DNA from 2 places in the Variovorax sp. GW821-FHT09D05 genome. Region 2 is predicted to be linked to the other one. Evidence: riboswitches for the same ligand, from Rfam matches in the RefSeq annotation. Region 2 holds a riboswitch; the other holds the start of a gene.
The links. Region 2 has a riboswitch for cobalamin ahead of AC07O3_RS00400 (TonB-dependent receptor). Riboswitches for the same ligand answer to the same signal wherever they lie in the genome.
Positions count from the first base shown of each region.

Region 1: linked by a shared signal. The riboswitch ahead of AC07O3_RS09520 (TonB-dependent receptor domain-containing protein) and the one ahead of AC07O3_RS00400 (TonB-dependent receptor) in region 2 are both predicted to bind cobalamin.

Region 1 is NZ_JBWKOZ010000003.1:328,026-342,357, reverse strand. Features, by position in the region: gene AC07O3_RS09570 (carbon-nitrogen hydrolase family protein) at 1-631, opposite strand, end outside; gene AC07O3_RS09565 (AraC-like ligand-binding domain-containing protein) at 820-1,782, shown strand; gene AC07O3_RS09560 (universal stress protein) at 1,789-2,214, opposite strand; gene AC07O3_RS09555 (sulfite exporter TauE/SafE family protein) at 2,290-3,111, opposite strand; gene AC07O3_RS09550 (cell division protein ZapA) at 3,417-3,749, opposite strand; gene AC07O3_RS09545 (DUF904 domain-containing protein) at 3,746-3,970, opposite strand; gene AC07O3_RS09540 (flavin monoamine oxidase family protein) at 4,076-5,671, shown strand; gene AC07O3_RS09535 (c-type cytochrome) at 5,697-6,119, shown strand; gene AC07O3_RS09530 (RidA family protein) at 6,186-6,707, shown strand; gene AC07O3_RS09525 (ClcB-like voltage-gated chloride channel protein) at 6,723-8,441, opposite strand; cobalamin riboswitch at 8,584-8,843, shown strand; gene AC07O3_RS09520 (TonB-dependent receptor domain-containing protein) at 8,931-10,847, shown strand; gene AC07O3_RS09515 (cobyrinic acid a,c-diamide synthase CobB) at 10,832-12,247, shown strand; gene AC07O3_RS09510 (bifunctional adenosylcobinamide kinase/adenosylcobinamide-phosphate guanylyltransferase) at 12,231-12,830, shown strand; gene AC07O3_RS09505 (ABC transporter substrate-binding protein) at 12,827-13,705, shown strand; gene AC07O3_RS09500 (FecCD family ABC transporter permease) at 13,702-14,332, shown strand, end outside.
Region 2 is NZ_JBWKOZ010000001.1:80,138-94,469, forward strand. Features, by position in the region: gene phbB (acetoacetyl-CoA reductase) at 153-890, shown strand; gene AC07O3_RS00380 (dicarboxylate/amino acid:cation symporter) at 1,017-2,360, shown strand; gene AC07O3_RS00385 (cation:proton antiporter domain-containing protein) at 2,442-4,148, shown strand; gene AC07O3_RS00390 (hypothetical protein) at 4,172-4,576, opposite strand; gene AC07O3_RS00395 (hypothetical protein) at 4,719-4,961, shown strand; cobalamin riboswitch at 5,041-5,338, shown strand; gene AC07O3_RS00400 (TonB-dependent receptor) at 5,471-7,654, shown strand; gene AC07O3_RS00405 (PepSY domain-containing protein) at 7,666-9,195, shown strand; gene AC07O3_RS00410 (energy-coupling factor ABC transporter permease) at 9,242-9,919, shown strand; gene cobW (cobalamin biosynthesis protein CobW) at 10,002-11,069, shown strand; gene cobN (cobaltochelatase subunit CobN) at 11,082-14,332, shown strand, end outside.

The DNA of each region.
Region 1 (14,332 bases), on a different contig from region 2:
TCGCGGCGTTGTTGACCTCGGGGCCCAGCGCGTAGGCCGCGCCGCGGTACAGCGAAAAGCTCGGCCATGCGCCGCAGTGGATCTGCTCGTTCTGAGAATACATCGCGTACTTGCTCAGCGGCTGCAGGTGCTCCCAGCACGAGAGCGAGCCGATGTTGCCCAGCGCCGTCTCGACCACGGCGAGGTCTGAGCCGTCGCCTTCGCCGAACACAGTGCGCTCCACGTGCGTGGGCTTGAGCTTGCGCCGCGTCTGCACTGTGTTGCCCTGGTCGTCGATGAGCGCCTGCGCAATGTAGAGGCTACCCGCCGCCTTTTCGCTGTAGCCGAGCGACACCCAGATCTTGAGCTTGCGCGCTGCCTCCCTGATGCGGTCGAACTCGGCCGAGCCGACGACCAGCGAGTTGTCGTGGTAGCGCTGCACGAACTGCATGCCCCAGGCCGGCGAATCGAGCCAGATCCACCACGGGTAGCCGGGCACCCAGGTTTCGGGAAAGGCGACGAGCTGCACGCCCTGTTTTGCGGCCTGCGCCATCAGGTCGATGGTCTTGTCGATGGTGCCGTCGAGGTCGAGGAACACGGGGGCGGCCTGCACGGCGGCAACGCGCAGCTTGGGGTGGACGGTGGTCGGCATGGTGGTTCTCCAGATGCAATGAAAGTAACGAGGCGTCTTCCGCACCTACGGCGCACCGGGTTTGCGCTGTGGCATGCGGGTTGCTTGAAGCGTAAATTCGCGCCGCCGGAACGCCTTGACCCGGATTGGCGGCGTTCTTGTTCCAGCGTTGCATGCCCTTGTTGCCAAGGCTTTCCGAGGCCCCCCCGATGACCCAGTTGCTCAGCACCGACGCCGTCCCGCGGGACCAGCGGCTTGCCTACTGGACCGACATGATCTGCAACGTCTACGTGCAACTGGGCTGCGATCCGGTGCGCGAAGGCGATACCTGCGATTTCGAAGGCAGCATCCGCCAGCACGCGCTGCCCGGGCTCGACGTGTCGGTCGTCACCTCGAGCCCGCAGAAGGTGATGCGCACGCCGGGGCACATCTCGCACTCCAGCGACGACTACTTTCTCGTGAGCATCCAGGCGCGCGGCCGTGGCGTGGTGCGGCAGGACGGCCGCGACGCCGTGCTGTCGGCCGGCGACTTCGCGCTGTACGACAGCACGCGGCCTTATCAGCTGCTGTTCGACGAGTCCTTCGAGCAGATCGTGCTGAAGCTGCCCGGCGAACGCCTGCGCAGCGAACTGCGCGACACCGAGGCGCTGACGGCCACCATGGTGTCAGGCCGTGCGGGCGCGGGGCACCTGCTGCTGGGCATGATCCACACGCTGCGCGAAGACATCGATACGCTGCAGCCCGCGTCGGCGCTTGCGGTGGCCAACGGCGTTCAGAACATCCTGGTGGCGGGGCTGCAGACGCTGCCCGCTGCGAGTGCGCCGTCGCTCAGCAATCTCACGGCGTATCACCTGGCGCGCGTGAAGCGGCTCATCGACGAGCAGCTGGCCGATCCCTCGCTGTCGGTGGGCACGCTGGCGGCGGGGCTGGGCGTGTCGGTGAGCCACATCCACCGCGTGTTCAGGAGCGAGCCGCTGACGCCGTCGCAGTACATCTGGGAGCGCAGGCTGGAGGCGTGCAGCCGTGACCTGCTGGAGCCGCGCCTCGCGGGCCGGCCGGTGGCCGAGATTGCCTATGGCCGCGGCTTCAACGACGCGGCGCATTTCAGCCGCGCGTTCCGCGAGCGCTTCGGCTGCTCGCCGCGCGAATGGCGGCAGCAGCGCATGCAGTAAGAAGGGCTACTGGACCAGCATCACCGTCGTGTTGGTTTCGGCGACCACCTTGGTGGCAACCGAGCCCATCAGCGCGCGGCCGAAGATGCCGTGGCCATGGGTGCCGAGCACGATCAGCCCGGCTTGTGCCGCCGCGGCCGACTTGAGGATTTCCTCGGCCACATGGCCGTGGCGCGAGTCGATCGTGTAGTTGCTCACGCCGCTCTCGGCGAACAGCGCCTTCACCGGGTCGAGCACCTTGGCGTTTTCCTCGGCGTAGTAATCCGCCACCAATTCTTTGCTCAGGTGGCGCGCGACATGGCCCGAGATGCCGGTGCACACGTGCACCACCACCAGCTGATGCCCGTCCACGAACATGGCGCGATTGGCAAGCAGGTAGTCGAGCGCTTTGCGGGTGTAGGCGCTGCCATCGACGGCAATGAGGATTTTCATGAAACCCTTATACGGCGCGGCTTCGCGCACCGCAACGGGGCGTACCTCAGGCCCGAAGGGCTTTGCCCGGCCAGATCAGCCGTGCAGGCCCTTCCAGAGCATGTAGGCCGCGAGCAGGTAAAGGATGCTCGCGAACACGCGCTTGAGCTTCTTCACCGGCAGGCTGTGCGCCGCCTTCGCGCCCAGCGGTGCGGTGAACACGCTGCACAGCGCGATCACGGCCAGCGCGGGCAGCCAGATGTAGCCGAAGGAGCCAGCCGGCAGGCCTTGCACCGACTGGCCGCTGACCGCATAGCCGAGCACGTTCGCCACCGCGATCGGGAAGCCCAGCGCCGCGCTGGTGGCCACCGCGTTGTGAATGGACACGTTGCACCACGTCATGAACGGCACGCTGATGAAGCCACCGCCCGCGCCCACTAGGCCCGAGATGAAGCCGATCGCGCCGCCTGCCGCGAGCTGGCCGCCCGTGCCCGGCATCTGCCGTGTGGGCGCGGGCTTCTTGTCGAGGAACATCTGCGTGGCCGAGAAGCCCACGAACAGCGCGAAGAAGATGGCCAGCGCCGTACCCTTGAGCAGCGAGAACACGCCCAGGCTGCCAGCAAGGCTGCCGATGACGATGCCGGGCGCGAGCCGCCGCACGATGTCCCAGCGCACAGCGCCGCGCCGGTGGTGCGCGCGCACGCTGGACACCGAGGTGAAGATGATCGTCGCCATCGAGGTGGCGATGGCCATCTTCACCGCGAGGTCGGCCGGCACGCCGCGATGGCCCATGATGATCGTGATGAACGGCACCATCAGCATGCCGCCGCCGATGCCCAGCAGGCCCGCGAGAAAACCGGTGCCGAGGCCGAGAGCGGCGAGTTCGGCGATCAGGAGGGGGTCGAGCAGGGCAGCGATATTCACGGGAAAGTCACGCAAGAGAAGTGAGAGGCTGGAAAAAGCAACGGCCCCGAGCAGTGGATGCAGGGGGCCGTGGCAGGAAAAGGTGTCTGCAGGTGATGTGCCGGACCCGCATCCTGAACCAGGGTTCAGGTGGGCGAGGGCAGCAGGACTTCGGGTTCATCTGACGCGAGATGATCACGCCCGTCGAGCGATGTACCAAGCCCGGCTCCGGAGAGCATTGGAACAAGGAAATATTAAGCCCGACACAGTCTGCAGACGGATTGGATTTTACGCCTCGTCCGTCTTCGTGCCAGCCTTATTCAGAGTAAATGTCCATCGCCAGCCAGGGCCTGATCGAGTTTCTGGATGAGCTGCGTGGCCTTCGCGTCGGTTTCGACGCTGTCTGCAGCCGAAGTGGCAACTGGTGCCGCGGGCGCTGCGACAACAGCGGCCTGCTGCGCGGCGAGGTCGAACGCCAGGTTCAGCGAAGCCAGCACCGCGATGCGGTCGCGGGCCTTGACTTTTCCGGCATCGCGGATCTTGCACATGGCTGCGTCCACGCGTTCGACGGCTTCGCGCAGCTGCGCCTCGCCGCCATCGGGACAGCCGAGCAGATAGCTCTGGCCCATGATCTGTACTTCAATCTGCTTCATGCGGGGGAATCTTCGGAGGGTGGTTCAGCCGGCAACCGTTCGAGCAGGGCATCGAGGCGCGTACGTGCCGCAACGAGCCGCGACTTCAGGACGTCGCGTTCGCGCGTGAGCGCATCGACCTGCTCCTGCAGCAGCGCATTGGTGCGTTGCACCTCTTCGTGACGCACAAGCAGTCGTTCAACACGCTCGGCGATCTGATCGATAGGGCTGGAGGCGGGCATGGTTGGCGATTGTAGTTTCCCAAGGAAGCGGCCCCCAGGCGGTGCCTGGGCGTGGCATGGATTCTGCTGCCTTCTAGTTGCCTTTCAAACTCCAATAGCCTGTCAATGACCACGAAGAACAACACTTTATTCAGTCGGCGCGACCTGCTTACGCTCATCGGCAAGACCGCAGGGGGCGGCGCGATGTACCAGGCGATGACCTCGCTGGGCTTTGCCGCCGAATCCAACTACAGCGGACCACCGAAGCTCGATGGCGCAAAGAAGGGTGCGTCGGTGCTGGTTCTTGGCGCAGGCCTGGCCGGCATGGCCGCCGCGCTCGAACTGCGCAACGCAGGCTACTCGGTCAAGGTCCTCGAGTTCAGCAATCGCGCGGGCGGCCGGTGCTGGACGCTGCGCGGCGGCGACACCTTCACCGAGCTGGGTGGCGCCGTGCAGCAATGCGGCTTCGCCAAGGGCGAGTACTTCAATCCGGGGCCGTGGCGCATTCCCTATCACCACCATGCGGTGCTGGGCTACTGCAAGCGGCTGGGCGTGGCGCTGGAGCCCTTCGTCCAGGTCAACTACAACGCGCTGGTGCATTCGAGCAAGGCCTACGGCGGCAAGCCGCAGCGCTACCGCCATGTGCAGGCCGACTACCAGGGCTACGTCGCCGAGCTGCTCGGCAAGGCCACGACGCAAGGCAACCTCGATGCGGCGCTGACGAAGGAAGACAAGGAGAAACTGCTCGAAGGCCTGCGCCGCTGGGGCGCGCTCGACACGCAGTTCCGCTATCTCGAGGGCACCGTCAGCAGCGACCGCCGCGGCTATGAAGTCGATGCGGGCGGCGGCCTCATGCCGTTGGCCAAACCGTCGAAGCCGCTCGACATGAGCGAGCTGCTGCAATCGAATCTTTGGCGTTACATCGCCAGCGGGCAAGACTACGAATTCCAGAGCGCGATCTTCCAGCCCGTGGGCGGCATGGACATGATCGCCAAGGCCTTCCAGAAAGAAGTGGGCAGCCTGATCCGCTACGGCGCCAAGGTCACGAAGATCGAGCAGAACGACCGCGGCGTGACGGTCACCTACACCGATGCATCAAAGGGCGGCGCGGTCACGCAGGCCAAGGCCGACTGGTGCCTGTGCACCATTCCGCTGTCGGTGCTCAGCCAGATCGACATCCAGGTGGGCTCGGCAATGCAGGAGGCCATCAACGCCGTGCCTTATGGTGCATCAGTAAAGGTGGGCCTGCAGTTCAAGCGCCGCTTCTGGGAAGAAGACGAGCACATCTACGGCGGCATCAGCTACACAGACCTGCCGATCTCGCGCATTTCGTATCCCTCGACGCGCTATGGCGCCAAGGGCAAGTCGGTGGTGCTGGGCGCTTACGTGTTCGACGGCCCGAACTCCTACGAATTCACCGCCATGGCGCCCGAGGAGCGCGTGCGCCGCGCGGTCGAGTTCGGCACGCAGCTGCATCCGCAGTACGCGAGCGAATTCGACAACGGCATCTCCGTGGGCTGGCACCGCGTACCCGGCACGCACGGCTGCTACGGCATGTGGACCGACGAGACGCGCCAGAAGCACTACAAGAACCTGTGCCAGGTCGATGGCCGCATCGCGCTGGCCGGCGAGCACGCTTCCTACATTCCGGCCTGGCAGGAGGGCGCACTGCTCTCGTCGCTCGACGCCATCCAGCGGCTGCATGCCCGCGCCGTCGCGTGAAAGCCGAGTGAAGGACACACCCACCATGAACAACAACATCACGACCTTCAAGCGCGCGCTGCTCGGCCTTTCGCTGGGCGCGCTGGCCTCGGTGGCCGGCCAGGCTGCTTTCGCGCAGTCGCCGGAGCCCGTCTTTTCCGTCGGCCCCCGATTCCAGGAGAGCTCGGGCGAGGCGATCTACCGCGCGACCTGCCAGGGTTGCCACATGGCGCAGGGACAAGGGGCGAAGGGCGCAGGCGCCTATCCGGCGCTCGCCTCGAACCCGCGCCTCGCGAGCCCGGAATACCCGCTCTACGTGGTGATCAATGGGCAGAAGGGCATGCCCGCCTTTGGCAAGATGCTGAGCGACGAGCAGATCGCTTCCGTGGTCGGCTATGCGCGCACCCATTTCGGCAACCAATATCCTGACGCCATTGCGGCGGAGAGCGTCAAGAAGCTGCGGCCTTGATCGGCCTTCTTCTTTCGATACCTGGCAGATCCTTTCTTCATCCACCCCAGCAGAGAGACAACACGCATGACCATGACCTCCATCACGAAGAAGCTGGCGCTCGTCGCCGCACTGCTCGCAGCCGGCACCGGCGCCGCCCATGCGGCCGATGAAATCATTCGCCACCGCATTCCGAATTCCACCTTCCCGATCTCGGCAGCGGTGGAGGTACCGTCTTCGTTCACCAACGTCTACCTCTCGGGCCAGGTGCCGCCGCTGCAGGACGCGACCGCGCCCAAGAACAGCGCGGCGGCCTATGGCGGCGACACCAAGGGCCAGACCGTCGGCGTGCTCAAGGCCATCGAGAAGAGCCTCACAGGCCTGGGCCTGACGATGGGCGACGTGGTGAAGATGCAGGTGTTTCTCGTCGGCGATCCGGCCAAGGACAACAAGATGGATTTCGCCGGCTTCATGGAGGGCTACACCCAGTTCTTCGGCACCACCGCCCAGCCCCGGCTGCCGGTGCGTTCGGCGATGCAGGTGGCGGCGCTTGCCAATCCGGCCTACCTTGTCGAGATCGAGGTGATGGCGGTGCGTCCCGCCAAGTAAAAAAGCAGTGCTGCGCTACTCGCTCAGCCGCACGTAGGTGGCGAGCAGCGCGCTCTTGGCAACAATCCCGAGCAGCACAGGGTTGCCGGCGCTCTCGATCACGGGCAGCCGTTCGCCCAGGTGATCGAGAAAACGCTGCAGCGCCTCGCCCAGCCCACTGTCGGCGGTGATCGGCTGGATGGCCTGCGAGAGCAGGGCGCCCGCGGTCGTTTCCGCTGGCGCCGTGCCGAGCGACGAAAGCGGCACCACGCCGAGGTAGTGGTTGCCCGCATCCACCACGTACAGGTACTTCACCGGGTGCTGCAGGAATAGCTTGCTCATGGCCTCGCGGTCCGCCTCCGGGCCCACCACCGTTTCGGCCGGCTGCACCAGGTCGCGCATGTGCAGCCCGCGCAGGCGCATCTGCGTGTCGCGCTGCTCGTTGCGGTGCAGGGTGATCTCGTACATCGAGCCGGCATTGGCCGAGCGCGCGACGAAATACGCGATGACGCTCGCCGCCATCAGCGGCAGCATGACCTGGTAGCTGAGCGTCATCTCGAAGATCATCAGGATGGCCATCAGCGGCGCCTGAGTGGCGCCCGCCAGGAATGCGCCCATGCCGACGATGGCATAGGCGAACGGCGCCGAGGTGGCCGCTGGCCACAGCGCCTGCGCGCCAAGGCCGAACAGTGCACCGACCATGCAGCCGAAGAACAGCGCCGGCGTGAACACGCCGCCCACCGCGCCCGAGCCGGCCGTGGCCATCGTGGCGACCGCCTTGGCGACCAGCACCATCGCGATCAGCGTCCACGGCCAGGGCGTGTGCAGCACCGAATTGACCACGCTGTAGCCGTTGCCCCAGACCTCGGGCATGGGCACCGACACCGCACCCATCACCAGCCCGCCCAACGCCAGCCGCCACGGCAACGCAACCGGCAAGCGCGAGAACAGCGCACGGCTGCCCTGCAACGCGCGCAGGAAGCCGACCGCCGCAAAGCCCAGCAGCACGCCGAGCACGCAGAACAGCACGACCTCGGTGCCGTGGATTTCCGGGAACGCCGGCATCTTGTAAGGAGGCTGGTAGCCGGGCAGGGCGCGCATCGCGACGTTGGCGACCACCGAGGCAATGATGATCGGCCCCACGCTTTCCATCGCGATAGAGCCCAGCACGATCTCGGCGACGAAGAAGGCGCCGGCAATGGGTGCGTTGTAGGCGGCGGTCAGGCCGGCCGCCGCGCCGCAGGCCACCAGCAACCGCAGCCGCTCGACCGGAAAGCGGAACACCCGCCCCAGCAGAGACGACGCCAGCGCCGCCAGCTGCACCATCGAGCCCTCGCGCCCGATGGAACCACCGGTGCCGATGCTCACCAGCGACGAGGCGCTGCGCACCAGCGTCTGCGCCACCGGAATGCGCCCATTGCCGAGCACGATGGCTTCCATGTAGTCGGAGGCGGCGCTGCGCAAGGCGACGCGTTTCGCCATCACCAGCAGGCCGCCGGCCACCAGTCCACCCAGCGTGGGGCAGGCGATGCGCGCCCACCAGGGCAGGTGCTTCGCCATTGCCACCAGCCCTTCGCCGGGACCGAGCACCAGATGCTCGAAGTGATAGAGCGCCGCGCGAAAGAGTTCGGTCGCCAGCGTGCCGAGCAAACCGGCCACGATGGACCACAGCAGCATCGACTGCCAGCCCGAGACACCGAAGACACGCTGCAGCGCCGAACGAAGATTGAGAACTACCGAGGCGGGCCGCATCATGGGCTGGGATGTTAGCTGCGAGCGCCACCCAGGCGGGAACACCGAGGAACCGGCTTTGCCGGGCCTCAGGTGCTGCCCCCGGTAGGAGGAAGGGGAAGCGACACGAAGTGCGCGCAGCCTGGGGGCGAGCCAAGTCACTGGCATAAAATCCCGCCCGTTGGTGCCTGCGGCGTGGTTCACGCGCCGCGGTTCAACGGGAAGCAGGAGTGGAAGCCCCCGACCTCATCAGGACGGAACAAGGCCGAAGCCGCCTGCGCTGCCCCCGCAACGGTCAAGCAGACGGCGCCGCAAGGCGCCAACCCCTTTCCATCGAAGCCACTGGGTGCCCTGAAACAGGCGCCTGGGAAGGCGGTGAGGGGCCGTTCTGCCAGCCCGGATACCGGCCAACAAGGCGGCTGCCGCATGCGTGATCTGTGCATGGGGCGGCCATGGCGCCCAGGCGCCGGCGGGGAGGCCGGCGAGGGGTATTGACGTTCGTTCGGCTCATTCATGATTTCCCACGTTTGCTTTTCTCGCGGCCGCACTCCTGCGCGCCGTCTCCGCCATGCCTGCCTGCCGCTGGCGCTGGCTTCCGCCTTCGGTGGCCTGGCCCATGCACAAGACGCCCCCACGCTGGGCGAAACGGTGGTCACGGCCAACCGCACGCCGCAGGCGCTGTCGGACCTGGTGGGCGACGTGTCCATCATCGACCGCAAGACCATCGAGCGCAGCGGCGCGACCGGCGTGGCCGACGTGCTGGCGCGCCTGCCCGGCATCGAGATCTCGCGCAGCGGCGGCGTGGGCAACACCACCAGCCTGTTCATCCGCGGCGCTGAAACGCGCTTCACGGCCGTGTACCTCGACGGCGTGCGCATCGACTCGCAATCGACCGGCGGCGCCGGCTGGGAAGGCATTCCGCTCTCGCAGATCGACCGCATCGAAGTGCTGCGCGGCCCGGCCGCCGCGGTGTACGGCTCCGACGCCGTGGGCGGCGTGATCCAGCTCTTCACCAAGCGTGGCGAAGAGGGCGTGTCGCCTTACGCCGGCATCGGCTTCGGCAGCAAGGGCCTGCGCAAGATCGAAGGCGGCGTGAGCGGCAAGTCGGGCCTGTTCGACTATTCGTTCGGCGTGGCGCATGAGGAAAGCAAGGGCTACAACGTGCAGCCCGCAAGCAAGCGCAACGTGGTGAAAGACGGCTACACCAGCCCCGACCGCGACGGCTACAACAGCACTTCGGGCAACGTGAAGCTGGGCTTCCAGATCACGCCCGACCAGCGCCTGGAGGCCACGCTGCTCACCAGCGACATCAAGGCCGGCTACGACACCACCGTCTCCTACAGGACCAAGCCGCCGATCCTGTTCCGCGACGACGTGTCGAACAACACGCTGCGCACCGCCGGCCTGACCTGGTCGGCCAAATGGAACGACATCTACAGCACCCGCGTGCAGGTGACCGATTCGCAGTCGGTCTACAAGACGCAGCCTTCGTTCTACCGGACCGAAACCAACCTGCGCGGCTACCTGTTTCAGAACGAATTCCGCTTCGGCCCGCACCTGGTGACGGCCACCCTCGAACGCCGCGAAGACGCGCTCGAAAACGCGCCCACCACCTCGTCGAAGCTGCTGTCGCGCGACCGCTCGCAGGACGCCATTTCGCTCGGCTACGGCTTCGTGCAGGGCCCGCATTCGCTGCAGCTGCATGTGCGCCACGACAGGGACAGCGAGTTCGGCGGCAAGACGACCGGCAGCGCGGCCTATGGCTACGCCATCACCCCGTCGCTGCGCTTCACGGCATCGGCCGGCACCGCCTTTCGCGTGCCCACGCTGTACCAGCGCTTCAGCGAGTACGGCGTGTCCACGCTGCGGCCCGAAAGCAGCCAGAACGTCGAGTTGGGCATGAACTACGCCAAGGACGGCACCACCGCCGGCATCGTGGTGTATCGCAACCGCGTGCGCAACCTGATCAACTTCGTCGGCACCGCCACGGGCTGTGCCTCGACGTTCGGCTGCTACACCAACGTGAATCGTGCCACCCTGCAGGGCGCCACGCTGTCGGCCAGCCAGCGCCTGGGCGACGTCACGCTGCGCGCCTCGCTCGACGTGCAGGACCCGAAGGATGCCGACACGGGCAACCTGCTCGCACGCCGCTCCAAGCGTCATGGCACCCTGGGCGCCGACTGGCGCGTGGCCGGCTGGACGCTGGGCGCCGAGGTGCAGTCCTCGAGCAAGCGCTACGACGACGCGGCCAACACCATCAAGCTCGGTGGCTACACCGTGCTGAACCTGTCGGCCAGCACGCAGATCACGCGAGACCTCAACCTCGTGGCCCGCGTCGACAATGTGGGCAACAAGGACTACCAGTTCGCGCGGCTGTACGCCAATGCCGGCCGCACCGCGTACGTCGGTCTCAAGTGGACGCCTCACTAAGCCAAGCTACCCAACCAGGCGACACCGCCGGTGCCGCGGCAGTCTCGTGCGCCGCGGTGCTGGTGGCCGCCCCGGCTTCGGGGCAGGGCAAGACCACCGTCGCCGCAGCGCTCGCGCGGCTGCATGCGCGCCAGGGGCGGCGCGTGCGAGCCTTCAAGTGCGGGCCCGACTTTCTCGACCCGCACTGGCTGGCGCTGGCCACCGGCGCGCCGGTGCATTCGCTCGACCTCTGGATGACCGGCGAGGCCGATTGCCGCTCGCGCCTGCGCGCCGCAGCGGCCGAGTGCGACCTGGTGATCGTCGAAGGCGTGATGGGTCTGTTCGACGGCGCGCCCAGCGCGGCCGACCTGGCAGAACGCTTCAGCCTGCCGGTGCTGGCGGTGATCGATGCGCACGCCATGGCGGGCACCTTCGGCGCGCTGGCCTACGGGCTGCAGAACTTCCGGCCCGGGTTGCCATGGGCCGGCGTGCTGGCGAACCGCGTGGCCAGCGAGAGGCACGCGGGCATGTTGAAAGACGCGCTGCGCGAACCCTCGCAGTGGCTTGGCGCCTTGCCGCGCGACGCGGGGTTCACGCTGCCCGAGCGGCACCTGGGGCTCGTCGCCACTACCGAACTCGGCGATGCGATGGCGCGTCTCGACGCGGCGGCCGACGTGCTGGCCGCCACGCCGCTCGGGCAGATGCAGACCAGTCAACTGCCGCAGGTGCGTTTCGAGGCACCCGCTTCCGGCGAGGCAGAAGCCGTGCCGCCGCTGCTGGCTGGCCGCGCCATCGGCATTGCGCGCGATGCCGCCTTTTCATTCATCTACCCCGCGAACCTCGACGTGCTCACGGCGCTGGGGGCGCGCCTGTCCTTTTTCTCGCCGCTCGCAGGCGATGCCTTGCCGACATGCGACGCGGTCTGGCTGCCCGGCGGCTACCCCGAACTGCACGCCGAAGCGCTGGCCGCCTGCGCGCCGATGCGCGAATCGCTTGCCGCGCATGCCGCTGCGGGCAAGCCGGTCTGGGCCGAGTGCGGCGGCATGATGGCGCTGTTCGACGAACTGGCCACGCAAGACGACGCGCAGGTCCACCGCCTCTGGGGCCTGCTGCCGGGCCGCGTGACCATGCAGAAGCGGCTCGCCGGCCTTGGTCCGCAACAGCTCACCCTCGGCAGCCACACCCTGCGCGGACACACCTTCCACTATTCGCGCTGCGAAACGCCACTGGCGCCCGCCGCGCTCACTGCCAGGCCCGGCGCGACGCAGTCCGTGGGCGCACGCGGCGGCGAGGCGCTGTACGTGCACGGCCCGGTGCGCGCGAGTTACTTCCACGCGTGGTTTGCCTCCAGTCCGCAAGCCACGGCCCGCCTTTTCGGCGCCATGCCCATCGAGTTGGAGATCCATGCCGCAATCGAATAAGCCGAAGACCGTCGAGCACGAGTTCATCCTGGGCGGCCAGAAGAGTGGCAAGTCGCGCCGCGCCGAGCAGCGCGCGATCGACTGGTTCGCGGCCGATTCCCGCACGCACCGCGCAGTGCTGATCGCCACCGCGCAGGCCTACGACGACGAGATGCTGGAGCGCATCGTGCGCCACCAGGCCGACCGTGCCGAGCGCGTGCCAGGCATGCGCACCATCGAGGAGCCGATCGAACTCGCGCGCGCCGTCGTCACGCAGAGCACGCCCGAGACGCTGGTGGTGGTCGACTGTCTCACGCTGTGGCTCACCAATCTGCTGATGCCCTTGCACTCCGAAGACGCTCGCCCCGTGACGCGCACTCCGGCCACGCACATCGCCATGCTGCTGGTCGCGCTGCGCGAGGCGCGCGGGCCGGTGGTGCTGGTTGGCAACGAGATCGGCCTGGGCGTGATTCCGCTGGGGCGCGAGACGCGCGCGTTCGTCGACGCGCTCGGCCGGCTGAACCAGGACGTGGCCGCCGCCTGCGACCGCGTCACCCTGATGGCAGCCGGCCTGCCGTTGAGCCTGAAAGCGCCTGCTGCATGAAGAAGAAAAAGGCGATCCGCACTCCGCTGGCCGCGCTCGGCCTGGCCCTGTTCGCGCTGGCCGCGCACGCCTTCGACGTGGTCGACGAGCGCGGCGTGTCCGTGAGCCTGCCGCAGCCGCCGCAGCGCGTCGTCTCGCTGCTGCCGTCGCTTACCGAATCGATTTGTGCGCTCGGTGCCTGCGACCGGCTGGTGGGTGTCGATCGCTATTCCAACTCGCCCGAACAGGTGAAGGCGCTGCCGCAGCTCGGTGGCGGGATCGACCCGAACGTCGAGGCCATCGTCGCGCTCAAGCCCGACGCGGTGCTGCTCGCCAAGTCGTCGCGCGTCACGCAGCGGCTCGAGGCGCTGGGCCTGAAGGTGCTGGTGCTCGAACCCAAGAGCCATGCCGACGTGCAGCGCGTGCTCGACAAGCTCGACCAGGTGCTCGGCACGCACGAAGCGCCGAAGGTCTGGCGCGTGATCGATGCCAGCGTTTCGGCCGCCGCGCAGTCGGTGCCCGCGAGCGCCAGGGGCATGCGCGTGTACTTCGAAGTGAACAGCGCGCCGTATGCGGCGGGCGAGTCGTCGTTTATCGGTGAAACGCTCACACGGCTCGGCGTGAGGAACATCGTGCCGGCTTCGCTCGGCCCGTTCCCCAAGCTCAACCCCGAGTACGTGGTGCGGGCGAACCCCGACCTCATCATGGTCAGCGTGCGCAGCGCGCAAGGGCTGGAGCAGCGCCCCGGCTGGGCCGGCATCCGTGCGGTGCGCGAGGGCCGCATCTGCCGCTTCAGCGCGGAACAGTCCGACGTGCTCGTGCGCCCCGGCCCGCGCATGGACGAGGCCGCGCGCCTGATGGCGCAGTGCCTTGCCGACAAGGGAGGCAAACGGTGAACGCAGCGCGAAGGCACACGGTCCACCTGCGCCGCGTCTTGCTGCTTGGCGCAGGCCTGCTGGTGGCGGGCGCTGCGCTGATGGTGCTGGGCCTGGGCATCGGCAGCACCGGTTTCGAAAGCCTGCTCGCGGCGCGGCACGACCCGGTGGCGCTGCAGATCGTGTGGGACATCCGCCTGCCGCGCACGCTTGGCGCATGGCTCGCGGGCGCGCTGCTGGGGCTGGCGGGCGCGGTGGCGCAGGGGCTGTTCCGCAATCCACTGGCCGATCCGTACCTGCTGGGCAGCGCCTCGGGCGCCTCGCTGGGCGTGGCGCTGGCGCTGCTGATGTTCGGCGGCTCGGCCGCCAGCGCGCAGTGGGTGATGCGGCTCGGGCTCACGGGTGCGGCCTTTCTCGGCGCGGTGCTGGCGGTAATGCTCACGCTGATGCTGGCGCGGGGCGTGCAGCAGACGCTGCGCCTGCTGCTTGCCGGCGTGATCGTCGGCGTGGTGCTCGGCGCGGCGAAAGACCTCATCACCATCGCCTCGGCAGACATCCTGCAAGCCATTCAGGGCTTCATTCTCGGCAGCACCGGCCTCGTCGGCTGGAGTGCCTGCGCGGTGATGGCGATGGTCGGCGCGGTCTGCC
Region 2 (14,332 bases):
CAGTGCGAGGATAGAGGCTGGGCACGAAGGCCGCTCTTCGTGACAGCTGGTTGCAAGCTTGGCTCAGTGTTTTCCTCAGAGGACGCGGGCTTGAAACTCGCTAGAGTGAAGGCGGCCGTTCAGGCTTTTGCTACGTACACAAAGGAAATCTTATGAGCAAGAAAGTTGCATATGTCACCGGGGGCATGGGTGGCATCGGAACAGCCATCTGCCAGCGTCTGCACAAGGACGGGTTCACCGTGATCGCCGGTTGCGGCCCCACGCGCGACTACGCCAAGTGGCTGGCCGAACAGAAAGCCGAAGGCTTCGAGTTCCACGCGTCGGTCGGCAATGTCGGCGACTGGCAATCCACCGTCGAGGCCTTCTCTGCCGCCAAGGCAGCGCATGGCGCCATCGATGTGCTGGTCAACAACGCCGGCATCACGCGGGACCGCATGTTCCTGAAGATGACGCCCGAAGACTGGAGCGCGGTGATCGAGACCAACCTCAACAGCATGTTCAACGTCACCAAGCAGGTGGTGGGCGACATGGTCGAAAAGGGCTGGGGCCGCATCATCAACATCAGCTCGGTCAATGGCGCCAAGGGCCAGGCGGGCCAGACCAACTACTCGGCGGCCAAGGCCGGCATGCACGGCTTCACCATGGCGCTGGCGCAGGAGCTGGCCAACAAGGGCGTGACGGTCAACACCGTGAGCCCGGGCTACATCGGCACCGACATGGTCAAGGCCATCCGCCAGGAAGTGCTCGACAAGATCGTGGCCACCATCCCGGTCAAGCGCCTGGGCGAGCCGAGCGAAATCGCCTCGATCATCGCGTGGCTCGCCACCGACGAAGGCGGCTACAGCACCGGGGCCGACTTCTCGGTCAACGGCGGCCTGCACATGCATTAAGCATGCTGACCTGCACCTGATCGACAAAACCCGCTTCGGCGGGTTTTTTCATTTGATCGATGCGGGTTCCACGGATAGAAAGCCGCCAACACGCGTCCTACAGTGTCCAACCCTCCGGAGGCAAAAATGGAAAACACAACAAGCACACCCGCCAGAAAGCTCCCGCTCTACCGTTCGCTCTACGTGCAGGTGATCACCGCGGTGATCATCGGCGTGCTGCTCGGCCACTTCTATCCCGCGGCCGGCGAGGCGATGAAGCCGCTGGGCGACGGCTTCATCAAGCTGATCAAGATGATCATCGCGCCGATCATCTTCTGCACGGTGGTGGTGGGCATCGCCGGCATGGAAGACATGAAGAAGGTCGGCAAGACCGGCGGCCTGGCGCTGCTGTACTTCGAGGTCGTCAGCAGCATCGCGCTCATCGTCGGGCTGGTGCTGGTCAACGTGCTCAAGCCCGGTGCGGGCATGAACGTCGACCCGGCCACTCTCGACACCAAGTCGATCGCCTCCTACACCGGCCCCGGCAAGATGACCGGCACGGTCGACTTCATTCTGAACATCATCCCCAACACGCTCGTCGACGCGTTCGCCAAGGGCGAGATCCTGCAGGTGCTGCTGATCGCGGTGCTGTTCGGCTTTGCGCTGCACCGCTTCGGCGGCCGCGGCACGCTGGTGTTCGACGTGATCGAGAAGGGCTCGCACGTGCTCTTCGGCATCGTCAACTACATCATGAAGCTGGCACCCATCGGTGCCTTCGGCGCGATGGCATTCACCATCGGCAAGTACGGCCTGGGCAGCCTGTTCTCGCTCGGCAAGCTGATGGGCACGTTCTACCTGACCTGCCTGCTGTTCATCTTCGTGGTGCTGGGGCTCATTGCAAGGTTCCACGGCTTCAGCATCTGGAAGTTCATCAAGTACATCAAGGAAGAACTGCTGATCGTGCTGGGCACCTCGTCGAGCGAATCGGTGCTGCCGCGCATGATGGAGAAGATGGAGAACCTGGGCGCGAACAAGACCTGCGTCGGCCTCGTGATTCCCACGGGCTATTCGTTCAACCTCGACGGCACCTCGATCTACCTGACGATGGCGGCCGTGTTCATCGCCCAGGCGACCAACACGCCGATGACGCTCACGCAGGAGATCACGCTGCTGGCCGTGCTGCTGCTCACTTCGAAGGGCGCGGCGGGTGTCACCGGCAGCGGCTTCATCGTGCTGGCGGCCACGCTGTCGGCGGTGGGCCACGTGCCGGTGGCGGGGCTTGCACTGATCCTGGGCATCGACCGCTTCATGTCGGAGGCGCGCGCGCTCACCAACCTGATCGGCAATGGCGTCGCCACCATCGTGGTTGCCAAGTGGACCAACGAGCTTGACGAGACGCGGCTGCAGGCGGGGCTCAACAACGAGACTTGGGTAGAGGCGCAAGAGCCTGAGACGTTGGATGCCGCTCGCACCAGCAAGATGGTTGGTTGATCGCTCGGCGCGACAGCCGGGCCCTGGACAAGATGGCCGTGTGAAATAAAAGGGCAGACATCGTTCCTGCAAAATGGAGCGATGCCCCACAGCGTTTCCCTCATCAACACGATTGCCGCCGGCTTGGGGCTGGCGCTGGTGTTCGGATTCCTGGCAGCCAAGCTGCGGCTGCCCGCACTGGTCGGCTATCTGTTGGCGGGCGTGATCATCGGCCCGTTCACACCGGGCTTCGTGGCCGACGCGGAAATCGCCGCCCAGCTTGCCGAAATCGGCGTCATGTTGCTGATGTTCGGCGTAGGCCTTCATTTTTCCCTCGACGACCTGCTGGCCGTACGCAAGATCGCACTGCCCGGCGCGATCGCGCAGATCGGCGTGGCCACGCTGCTCGGCGGTGGGTTGGCCCTGTGGTGGGGCTGGAGCCCCGGCGCGGCATTGGTGTTCGGGCTCGCGCTGTCGGTGGCCAGCACGGTCGTGCTGCTGCGTGCGCTCGAAAGCCTGGGCATCCTCGATTCGTTCACTGGCCGCATCGCCGTCGGCTGGCTCGTGGTCGAAGACCTGGCGATGGTGCTGGTGCTCGTGCTGTTGCCGCCGTTGGCGGGCACGTTGGGCGGAAAAAGTGAACACGCCGGCCCGGCCGATCCGCTCTGGCAGACGCTGGGCCTCACGCTGCTGCAGGTCGGCGGCTTCGTGGCGCTGATGCTGGTGGTGGGGCGGCGCGTGTTCCCGTGGATCCTCTGGCAGGTCACGCGGACCGGCTCGCGCGAGCTGTTCACGCTGTGCGTGGTGGCCGCGGCCGTGAGCATCGCCTTTGCCTCGGCGGCGCTGTTCGGCGTGTCGTTTGCGCTGGGCGCTTTCTTCGCCGGCATGGTCATGCGCGAGTCGCAGTTCGCCCACCGCGCCGCGCAAGAGTCGCTGCCGCTGCGCGACGCCTTCGCGGTGCTGTTCTTCGTGTCGGTCGGCATGCTGTTCGACCCGTCGGTGCTGATCGAGCGGCCGCTGCAGGTACTGGCGGTGGTGCTGGTCATCGTGCTGGGCAAGTCGCTCGCGGCCTGCGCGCTGGTGCTGGTGTTCCGCTACCCGCTGGGCACGGCGCTCACGGTGAGCGCCAGCCTGGCGCAGATCGGCGAGTTCTCGTTCATCCTGGCCGGGCTGGGCGTGTCGCTGGGCCTGCTGCCGGTGGAGGGCCAGAGCCTGGTGCTGGCGGGTGCGCTGATTTCCATTGCCACCAACCCGTTGTGGTTCAGCCTGATCGGGCCGATGCAGAAGTGGCTCCATGCCCGTTCGTCCTTCGCGCGCGGGCTCGAATCGCGCGACGACCCGCTGGCCGAACTGCCCATGACCACCGAGGCCAAGTACCTCTCGCGGCAAGTGGTGCTGGTGGGCTACGGCCGCGTGGGGCGCCGCATTGCGGCCGAACTCGACGCGCACGACATTCCCTACGTGGTGGCCGAGCAGAACCGCGAGCTTGTCGAAAAGCTGCGCGAGGCCGGCACGCCAGCCGTGTGGGGCGACGCGGCCGACCCGGCGGTGCTGATCCAGGCGCACATCGCGCGCGCCCGCGTGCTGGTGGTGGCCACGCCCGACGCCATGAACGTGCGCCAGATGATGGAGACGGCGCGCACGCTCAACCCCACCATCCAGACCGTGATCCGCAGCCACAACGAGCAGGAGGCCCGGCTGCTCACGCAGGAAACCTCTGCCACCGTGTTCCTCGGCGAGCACGAACTCGCCCAGGCCATGGCCCGTGATGTGGTCCAGCGCGCCGTGTCGATGGCCGTGCCGGCTTGAAGACGCCCGCTTTCCTCTTCTTCTCAGAGGTCTTCGATGACCAGCGTGCGGTAGCGCTGGGCGATGGAATAGGGCACGGTGCGCACCAGTTCCATCAGGCGTTCGGCGGCAGCGCCGTCTCTTGTCCTCACCAGCAGGCCCGTGTGGCCGTCGCGCGCCAACTCGGTATAGGCGCGTACCGTCGCGGCGTCGGTGCCGGCGGAGGGCAGGGGGTTGTCGGATGTCTTCGCGGTCGGGGCGATTTCGGCCAGCACCGTTTGCGCGGGCAGCAGATAGACCTCGTCGCCACTCATGCCTTTTTCGATCAGGCGGTGGCCGATGCGGTCGGCGTCTTCCGCACTCGGAAACATCACCATCGAGTAGCCGGTCGGGTAAAAGGCCCCGCCGATGCTCGATCGCATGCCCGGTTCAAGAGTGAAATGCTTCATGCTGCCTCCTGTTCTTGGAAAGGCTTCTGAAAGGTCCCTGACTACAACATTAGGCCGCACCGGCACCGGGCTCTGTAGGAGAAACCCGAAAGCACTGTCAACCGCGTGCGTACCCCGCCCATTCAAAAAAGAACCGACAACCTTGTCAGCCACTCTTACCTACATGCCCTCATCGAGAAACATCGCGCTCACCGTCCATGAACTGGAGGCGGGCGAGTTCTATTGGGTGCTGATGGAGGCGGTCGACGACACGCCTGGCGAGACCTCCCACGTCTATGTGCCGCTGGAGGCAGCCCACGATCCCTATGCCACCTATTCGAACGCGCTGGTGGCGGGCGTGGCCGTGATGCGGCGGCTGTTCGGACCCGACGGAAGGCCTGCCTGAGGCCCATCAGAGGCCTTCGGCGGAAGGCCTCTCCCTATAATCCCGCCGTTCTGGTGCGTTAATTCTTATTAATCCCGCCAGGCAACACGGTTCGAAGGTGCCCCGCACGCCATCTCATGGCCACGGGGTTAAACGGGAAGCAGGTGCGCCGCGTCGTTCATTCTTGATTGATTGACGCTGCAACTCCTGCGCTGCCCCCGCAACGGTCAGCGGATCTGGAAACCCTCACGCTCATGCCTCCCAGACGGCACGGGCAGCCACTGCGCTTCGGCGTGGGAAGGCGAGGGTTTCGGCCGCGGTGTGCATCCATTCATTGATTGATTGGCACGCCGCGGCGCTCCGCAAGCCCGGATACCGGCCTTCGCAACCGCCTTCGGACGCTGCGGGAGTGCGTGTCCGGGCCTGCCACCGCTTCGCGCTCGCGCGTACCGTCGCAGTCCCTTCGCCTCTTCCGCCGCGTCCTCTATCGGTCAGGAGCCTGCGGGGACGCAGGTCGGAGGAGAAGTCACATGGGTCATGCATCGCCAGCGCGCGATCGCACGGGCGCGCCGCTGCGTTGGACGCGCCTTTCGGGTCTTTCACTGGGTCTGGGGCTGGTTTTCGGGCCTTCCGCGGTCTTCGCGCAGTCGTCGGGTGAAGTGGCGAATGCGGGCCAGACCCTCAAGCCGGTGCAGGTCGAGGCCGAACGGCATACCCCGCTAGCCATCGACGAGCCCTCGCACACCGGCAGCCGCCTCGGCCTCACGCCGCTGGAAACGCCGGCCAGCATCGAGGTGCTGACGGGCGACACCGTCCGCGCACGCGGCGACGTCTCGGTGATCGATGCCGCCACCCGCGCCACCGGCATCACCGGCACGCCCGGCCCCGGCAACGGCGGCACCGCGATGGTGGCGCGCGGCTTCTCGGGCCACGGCTCGGTGATGCAGCTGTTCGACGGCACGCGCCTCTACGCAGGCGCGGGCACCGTCACCTTCCCGTTCGACACCTGGTCTGTCGACCGCATCGAGGTGCTGCGCGGCGCGGCCTCGGTGATGTACGGCGAGGGCGCCATCGGCGGCGCCATCAACGTGGTACCCAAGAAGCCCACGCGCGGCCCGATCCAGAACGAGGCGCTGGTCACGATGGGCTCCGACGCCACCCGCCAGGTGGCCTTTGGCAGCGGCGGGGCGATCAACGACAAGCTCTCCTACCGCTTCGACATCAGCCACCGCCAGACCGACGGCTTCATGCAGCGCGGGCAGGCCGAGAGCCTGGCCGTGGGCGCGGCCGTGCGGCTCGACGTGTCGCCGCAGCTGCAGTTCACGCTGTCGCACGACGAGGGCCGGCAGTCGCCGCAGCGCTACTTCGGCGTGCCGCTGATCGACGGCCGCCTGAGCAGCCAGACGCTGCGCCAGAACTACAACGTCGACGATTCGGAAATCAAGTACCGCGACAAGTGGACCCGGCTCGACGCCCAGTGGACGCCCAACAGCGCCGTCACCGTGCGCAACCAGCTCTACCGGCTGGAGAGCAAGCGCCACTGGCGCGACAGCGAGACCTACACCTACAACGCCACCACGCGGCGCGTGACGCGCGGCGACTACCTGGAAATCGGCCACGACCAGGAGCAGATCGGCAACCGCACCGACGCGACCTTCAAGCACAGCCTGTTCGGCCTGGCCAACCAGGTGCTGGTGGGCTTCGACGCGAATCACATCAACTTCCTGAATTCGAGCGACACGCCCTACGGCGGTCGTTCGGTGGTCGACCCGTTCAACTTCAATCCCGGCTACTACGTGTCGCCGGTGGCCTACACACAGCGCTACCGGACCAAGACCGACACCTACGCCTTCTTCACCGAAGACAAGCTGGCCTTCAACGAGCAGTGGTCGGTGGTGGGCAGCCTGCGCTGGGACCACGCCAAGGTGGCGCGCACCGACCTGCAGAACGCGGCCAACAACCTCGGCAAGACCTTCGAGTACGCCACCGGCCGCCTCGGCGTGGTGTATGCGCCCGATGTGTCGCAGTCGTTCTACGCGCAGGTGGCGCGCGCGGCAGACCCGCTGACCTCGCTCATCTCCACCTCGGCCACGCAGGTGCCGTTCGAGCTCAGCACCGGCCGGCAGGTCGAGGTTGGCTACAAGCGCCAGCTGGCCGACAACCGCGGGGCCTGGACCGTGGCGGCCTATCGCATCGAGAAGACCAAGCTGCTCTCGCGCGACGCGACCGATCCGACCACCACCCAGCAGATCGGCAAGCAGTCGTCCGAAGGCATCGAGGCCACGCTCGACCTGGCGCTCACCTCGACGCTGCGGCTCGAAGCCAACGTGGCCAAGCTGCGCGCGCGCTATGACGACTTCAACGAAGTCGTCAGCGGGCGCCTTGTCTCGCGCGCGGGCAACACGCCCACTGGCGTGCCAGAAGAGGCCGCGAATCTCTGGCTCAACTGGCGCTTCCTGCCGCAGTGGGAGGCTGACTTCGGCGTGCGCTACGTCGGACCGCGCCAGGTCGACTCGGCCAACTCGCGCAAGATCGGCTCCTACACGGTGGCCGATGCGGGCGTGAGCTGGCAGGCGAATCCTTCGCTGAAGCTTGCGCTGCGCGCCTACAACCTGGCCGACCGCCGCTATGCGGTGTCGTTCTCGAACGGCGGCAACCAGTGGTTGCTGGGCCGCCCGCGTTCGTTCGAGCTGTCGGCTCTGGTCAACTTCTGAGCGGCGCTCCCATGACTTCCGCATGGCGCCGCGCTTGGCCGGGCATCCGGCACTGGCTCTACTGGACGCACCGGTGGCTGGGCATTGGCGGCTGCCTGCTGTTCGTCATGTGGTTCGTCTCGGGCGTCGTGATGATGTACGTGGGGTATCCCAACCTCACGGACGAAGAGCGGCTTGCGGGGCTGGCGCCGCTGCGTTTCGAGCAGGCGGCGGTGTCGCCAACCGCTGCACTCGACGCGCTGCCGCAGGCGGCCCGCGTGCAGCCGCGGCGCATGGTGCTGGAGATGCAGGGCGGCATCAACGCCGAGCCCGTATGGCGCATCGTCGATGCGAGCGGAGGCCGGCACACGGTCTCGGCGCGCGACGGCCATGTGCCCGGCCCGGTCGATGCCGCGCAGGCCGAAACCATCGCACGGGCCTTCTCGGGCCATGCGAGTGCGCACTGGGCCGAGACACTGGAGCGCGACCAGTGGACCGTGCCGCAGGGCCTGAACCCGCTGCGCCCGCTGCACCGCATCGAAGTCGGCGACGCGGCCGGCACGGAGCTGTACGTGTCTTCGCGCAACGGCGAAGTGGTGCGCGACACCACACGCTCGGAGCGCTTCTGGAACTGGCTGGGCTCCGTGCCGCACTGGATCTACTTCACGCCGCTGCGCGCCGATCCGCCGCTGTGGCACGACGTGGTGGTGTGGCTGTCGGCGGCATGCATCGTTTCGGCCGTGACGGGCATCGTCATCGGCATCCTGCGGGTGCGCCTGCGGCGCAGGTTCCGCAATGGCGCGGTCACGCCGTACAACGGATGGATGGCCTGGCACCACATCGCGGGGCTGATCGGCGGCTTCTTCGTGCTGACGTGGATCATCAGCGGCTGGCTGTCGATGAACCCCAATGGCTGGTTCCAGCGCGGGCCGGGCGACGCGGCTGCGATGGCGCGCTACACGGGTGCCGGTAAGTCGCCGTTCCCCTGGCCGCCTGCGGTGTTGCCGTCAGGCGAGGGCGAGGCCGCACCGCGCGAGGCCGTGCAGCTGTGGTTCGACGGCAAGCCGCTGCTGCAGCTGCGCGACGCGAAGGCGCGCGTGCGGGTGGTCGATGCGGCCACGGGTGGCCCCGCCGTCATCGGCGAGAGCGACATCCTGCGCGCCGCCGCCCGCCTGCGGCCCGGCGCCATCACCCAGGCCACGCTGCAGACCCGCGAAGACTTCCACTGGTACGGCCACCACCGCGAGCGCACCGTGCCCGTGTGGCGGCTGCAGTTCGACGACCCCGCGCACAGCTGGATCTACATCGACCCGGCCAGCGGGCAGGTCGCCGGCAGCAACGACAGCAATTCGAGGCTGCGACGCTGGCTCTTCAATGCGGCGCACAGCCTCGACTTTCCCTGGCTCATCCAGTACCGGCCGGCCTGGGACCTCGTGGTGTGGCTGCTTTCCATCGTCGGCACCGTGGCCTCGGCCAGCGGCGTCGTGATCGGCTGGCGACGGCTGCGGCGCAAGCCTCGACCATTGGTCATATCGAAGGGGCTTGCGCAAGCAGGCCCATGAACCAACAATCAACTTTCGCACTGCGGTGCATTTCAGGAGGTGCTCGATGCACATCGAACCAGGTCTCGTCGACGGATCCAAGATCTTCCTCAGCTACGCCACGGCGGCAGCTGCTCTCGCCTACACAGGCAAGGTGGCCTTCGATACGGCCGTGAAGGACGGCCTTGCCGCCCTGGCGCTGCGCTCGGCCATTGCCGTTGCGCTGGTGTTCTGCTTCTTCGAGGTGTTGCCGCATCACCCGGTGGGCGTGTCCGAGGTGCACCTGATTCTGGGCACGACCCTGCTGCTGGTGTTCGGCCTGGCGCCTGCGGCCATTGGCCTGGCGGGCGGGTTGCTCATCCAGGGCCTGTTCTTCGAACCGCAGGATGTGCCGCAGTTCGGCATGAACGTCACCACCTTGCTGGTGCCCTTGTTCGCAACGGCCGCGCTGGCACGTCGGATCATTCCCCAGAACGTGGCCTACGTGGACATCAGCTACCAGCAGGCATTCAAGCTGTCGGTGGCCTACCAGGGCGGCATCGTGGTCTGGGTCGGCTTCTGGGCGCTCTACGGACGCGGCACCGGGCTCGAGAACCTGAGCCAGATCGCCAGCTTCGGCGCTGCCTACATGACGGTCGTGCTTGTCGAGCCGCTGGTCGACCTGGGTGTGTTGGCCGCCGCAAAGGCCTGGCGTCGTCTGCAGGGCACGGCCTTCGTCGAGCGCCGCCTGTACAGCGCCATCTGATTCAACCAATGCATCGCCGCGCTCACGAGGTGCTGCCTCGGGGAGCGGCACGGGCGCTTGCGCGCCTGAAAGAACATCTCCCATGACACAAGCAAGCAACGCCAAGATCCCCGTCACCATCGTCACGGGCTTCCTCGGCAGCGGCAAGACCACGCTGCTGCGCCACATCCTCGGCAATGCCGAAGGCCGCCGCATCGCGGTGATCGTCAATGAGTTCGGCGAACTCGGCATCGACGGCGAGATTCTTCGTGGCTGCGGCATCGGCTGCGACGATGAGGGCAACGAGCGCGAAGGCGCGCTGTACGAGCTGGCCAACGGCTGCGTCTGCTGCACCGTGCAGGAAGAGTTCCTGCCCGTGATGTTGCAACTGGCAGAGCGCCGCGGCGACATCGATGCGGTGATCATCGAAACCTCGGGCCTTGCGCTGCCCAAACCGCTGGTGCAGGCCTTCCAGTGGCCGGACATCGCCAACATCTTCACCGTGGACTCGGTGGTGACGGTGGTCGACGGCCCGGCCGCCGCCTCGGGCCAGTTCGCCGAGAACCCCGAGGCTGTCGACGAAGCCCGCCGCGCCGACCCCAACCTCGACCACGAGTCGCCGCTGCACGAGCTGTTCGAAGACCAGCTCTCGGCCGCCGACCTCGTGGTGCTCAACAAGACCGACCTGATGGACGACGCCGCGCGAGCGAAGGTCGAGGCGCTGGTGCGCGAAGAGCTGCCGCCCGAAGTCAAGATCGTGGCTGCCACCGAAGGCCGGCTGCCGCTCGCGCTGCTGCTGGGGCAGGGCCGCGCGGCCGAGGCCACCATTCACCTGCGCGAAAGCCACCACGACCACGAGGAAGACCACGACCACGACGAGTTCGACTCGCTCGTGATCGAGTTGCCGCCCGTGGATCGCGACGGCCTGCTCGCCGTGCTCGGCAGGCTGGTCGAGCAGCACACCATCTACCGCGTGAAGGGCTTCGTCGCCATTCCGGGCAAGCCGATGCGCCTGCTGGTGCAGGGCGTGGGCCGCCGCTTCGACCATCACTTCGACCGCCGCTGGCGCGATGGCGAGGCGCAGCGCACGCGGCTCGTGTTCATCGGTGAAGACCTCGACGAGGCGGTGCTGCGCAAGGCGCTGGAAGAGGTGAGCGTGGTCGCAGCCTGACGGCCTGAACGCATGCACCTGCTGAGCACCCAGCCCGGACGCTTCGTCGAAGACGACAGCGTCGTCACCCGGCTCGACCAGACGCCGGGCGACATCGTGGTGCTCAGCTCGGCCGACACCACGCTCGCGCTGCTCGCCGCGGCGCGCACCGCGCTGGCGGTCGCCGACCCTGGCTATCCGTCGCTGCGGCTGGCCAACCTGATGCACCTGCGCCAGCCTGCGTCGCTCGACCTGTACATCGACGAAGTGCTGCAGCATGCGCGCGTGGTGGTGGTCGATCACCTGGGTGCGGAATCGGCCTGGGCCTACGGGCTCCAGCAGCTCGAAAAGCTCGCGAAGCGCAAGGGCCAGCAGCTCGCCATGTTCTCCGGCGACCTGCAGGAAGACGAAGACCTGCTTGCGCGCAGCACGGCGCCGCGCGCTGTGAGCCGCCAGCTCTGGCAGTACATGCGCAGCGGCGGGGCGGGCAATGCGATGCAGTTTTTGCGCGCGGTGGCCTTCCATGGGCTGGGCCACGGCGAAGCGCCGCTGCCGCCACGCAGCCTGCCGCAGGTTGCGCTGCATGTGCCGCGCGGCATTGACGCTGCGCACACCGTGGCCGGCATCGACGACCTGCGCGCCGGGTGGCATGCGGGTGCGCCGGTGGTGGCGCTGGTGTTCTATCGCTCGCATCTGCTGTCGGGCAACACGGTGGCTTTCGATGCGCTCGCCGCCGCATTGAGCGCAGAAGGGCTGAACCCGCTGCCGGTTGCGCTCGATTCACTCAAAGACCCGCTTTGCCTGTCCACACTGCGCGAGCTGTGCACCGAGCATGACGTGCAGCTCGTGCTCAACACCACGGCTTTCGCCGCGTTGGGGCAGGGCGCGCAGAACGAAGAGGGCGAAGGCATCGCGCTGGCCGGCGACGCACCCGTGCTGCAGGTGATCGTGAGCGGCGGCAACCGCGAAGACTGGCTGGCCGACAGCCAGGGCCTGCGCCCGCGCGACATTGCCATGCAGATCGCGCTGCCAGAGATGGACGGCCGCATCATCACGCGCGCCGTGAGCTTCAAGGGCCTGTCGCATCGCTGCGAACTCACGCAGACCGAGGTGGTGAACTACCAGCCCGAGCCTGATCGCATAGCTTTCGTCGCCGAACTGGCGCGCCGCTGGTGCCGGCTGCGCAGCCTGCGTGTCGGCGACAAGCGCATCGCGCTGATCCTCGCGAACTACCCGGGCAGCGAGGGGCGCATCGGCAGCGGCGTGGGGCTCGACACTCCTGCCTCGGTGATGGCGATCCTGCGCGCGATGGCGGCCGAGGGTTATGCGCTGGGTGAGCCCGGCGCAATGCCCGCCGATGGCGATGCGCTGATGCGCAGGCTGCAGGAAGGCATCGCAAACGATCCCGCGCAATGGGCCGCGCGGCCGGCGTGGCAGAGCTACGGGCTGGCCGAATACCGCGCATGCCTGGCAAAGCTGCCCGATGGCATGGCGGCGGCCATCGATGCACGCTGGGGGCCGCCCGAACAAGACCCGATGGTGCGGAACAGCCGCTTCATGATCGCCGGCCTGCGGCTGGGCCGCGTGTTCGTCGGCATCCAGCCTGCGCGCGCACTGGGCACGCTGGGCGCAGCCGACTACGCGAGCTATCACGACGCGGAGCTGGTGCCGCCGCACAGCTATCTCGCTTTCTATTTCTGGCTGCGCGAGGCCTTCGCCATCGACGCGGTGGTGCATGTCGGCAAGCACGGCAACCTCGAATGGCTGCCGGGCAAGAGCATCGCGCTGTCGCAGTCTTGCTGGCCCGACGCCATCCTCGGACCGCTGCCCAACGTGTACCCGTTCATCGTCAACGACCCGGGCGAGGGTGCGCAGGCCAAGCGGCGCACGCAGGCGGTCATCGTCGACCACCTGATGCCGCCACTCACGCGCGCCGAGAACCACGGCCCGATGCAGGACCTGGAACGGCAGGTCGATGAGTACTACGACGCACTGCTGGTCGATGCGCGCCGCGCCAAGGTGCTGCGCGCGCAGATCCTCGCGGCGGTGCGCGCGCAGCATCTGGTCGAGGAACTGGGCATGCCTGGCGCGGAAGACGATGCGGTGCTCGCACGCGTGGATGCCTACCTGTGCGAGCTGAAGGAAACGCAGATCCGCGACGGGCTGCATGTGTTCGGCGCATCGCCGCGCGAGCGGCTGCGGCGCGACACGCTGCTGGCGCTCGCGCGCTATCCGGCTGCCGATGGTGCGGGCGCGAATGCCGGGCTGCTCGGCGCGCTGTCGCAAGACCTGCTGGCGGGCGATGCCTTCGACCCGCTCGACATCGACGCGGCCCGGCCGTGGCAGGGCGCGCGCCCCGCGCTGCTGCAATCGGTGAGCACTGAAGCGTGGCGGCATCAGGGCGACACGCGCGAGCGGCTGGAACTGCTGGCGCAGCGCCTGCTGGAAGAGGGCGCATGCCCGTCCGAACTGCCGAAGACTGCCGCCGTGATGGGCCGCATCGCGCAAAGCCTGGCGCCCGCGCTCGATGCCTGCGGTGCGCAGGAACTGCTGCAACTCTCCCGCGCCTTGCAAGGCCGATTCGTGCCGCCGGGCCCGAGCGGTTCGCCTTCGCGCGGCCGGCCCGACGTGCTGCCTACCGGCCGCAACTTTTACGCTGTCGATACGCGCGCCATTCCCACCCCCACCGCCTGGATGCTCGGCCTCAAGTCAGCCGCGCAATTGGTCGAGCGGCATATGCAGGAGCACGGCGACTATCCGGTGGCCATGGGCCTGTCGGTCTGGGGCACGGCCACCATGCGCACCGGCGGCGACGATCTGGCGCAGGCCTTCGCGCTCATCGGCGTGCGGCCCAAGTGGGCGCCGGGCAGCCAGCGCGTGGTCGACTTCGAGGTGCTGCCCACGGTCGGCCTCGGCCGTCCGCGCATCGACGTCACGCTGCGCATCTCCGGCTTCTTCCGCGACGCCTTTCCCAATGCCGTGCAGATGTTCGATGCAGCCGTGCAGGCCGTCGCCGGGCAGGAAGACGAAGATGCCGAGCGCAACCCGATTCGCGCACGCATCCTCCGCGAGGCCGCCGCGCTGGAGGCGCAAGGTGCTTCTCCGGAAGAAGCGCGCCAGCAGGCCGGTTGGCGCGTGTTCGGCTCCGCGCCCGGCAGCTACGGCTCGGGCCTGCAACCGCTGTTCGACCATGGCGACTGGCAGACCGACGACGACCTGTCGAGGGCCTACGTCGGCGGCAGCGCCCACGCCTACGGCCAGGGCAGCGACGGCGTGCCCGCCGC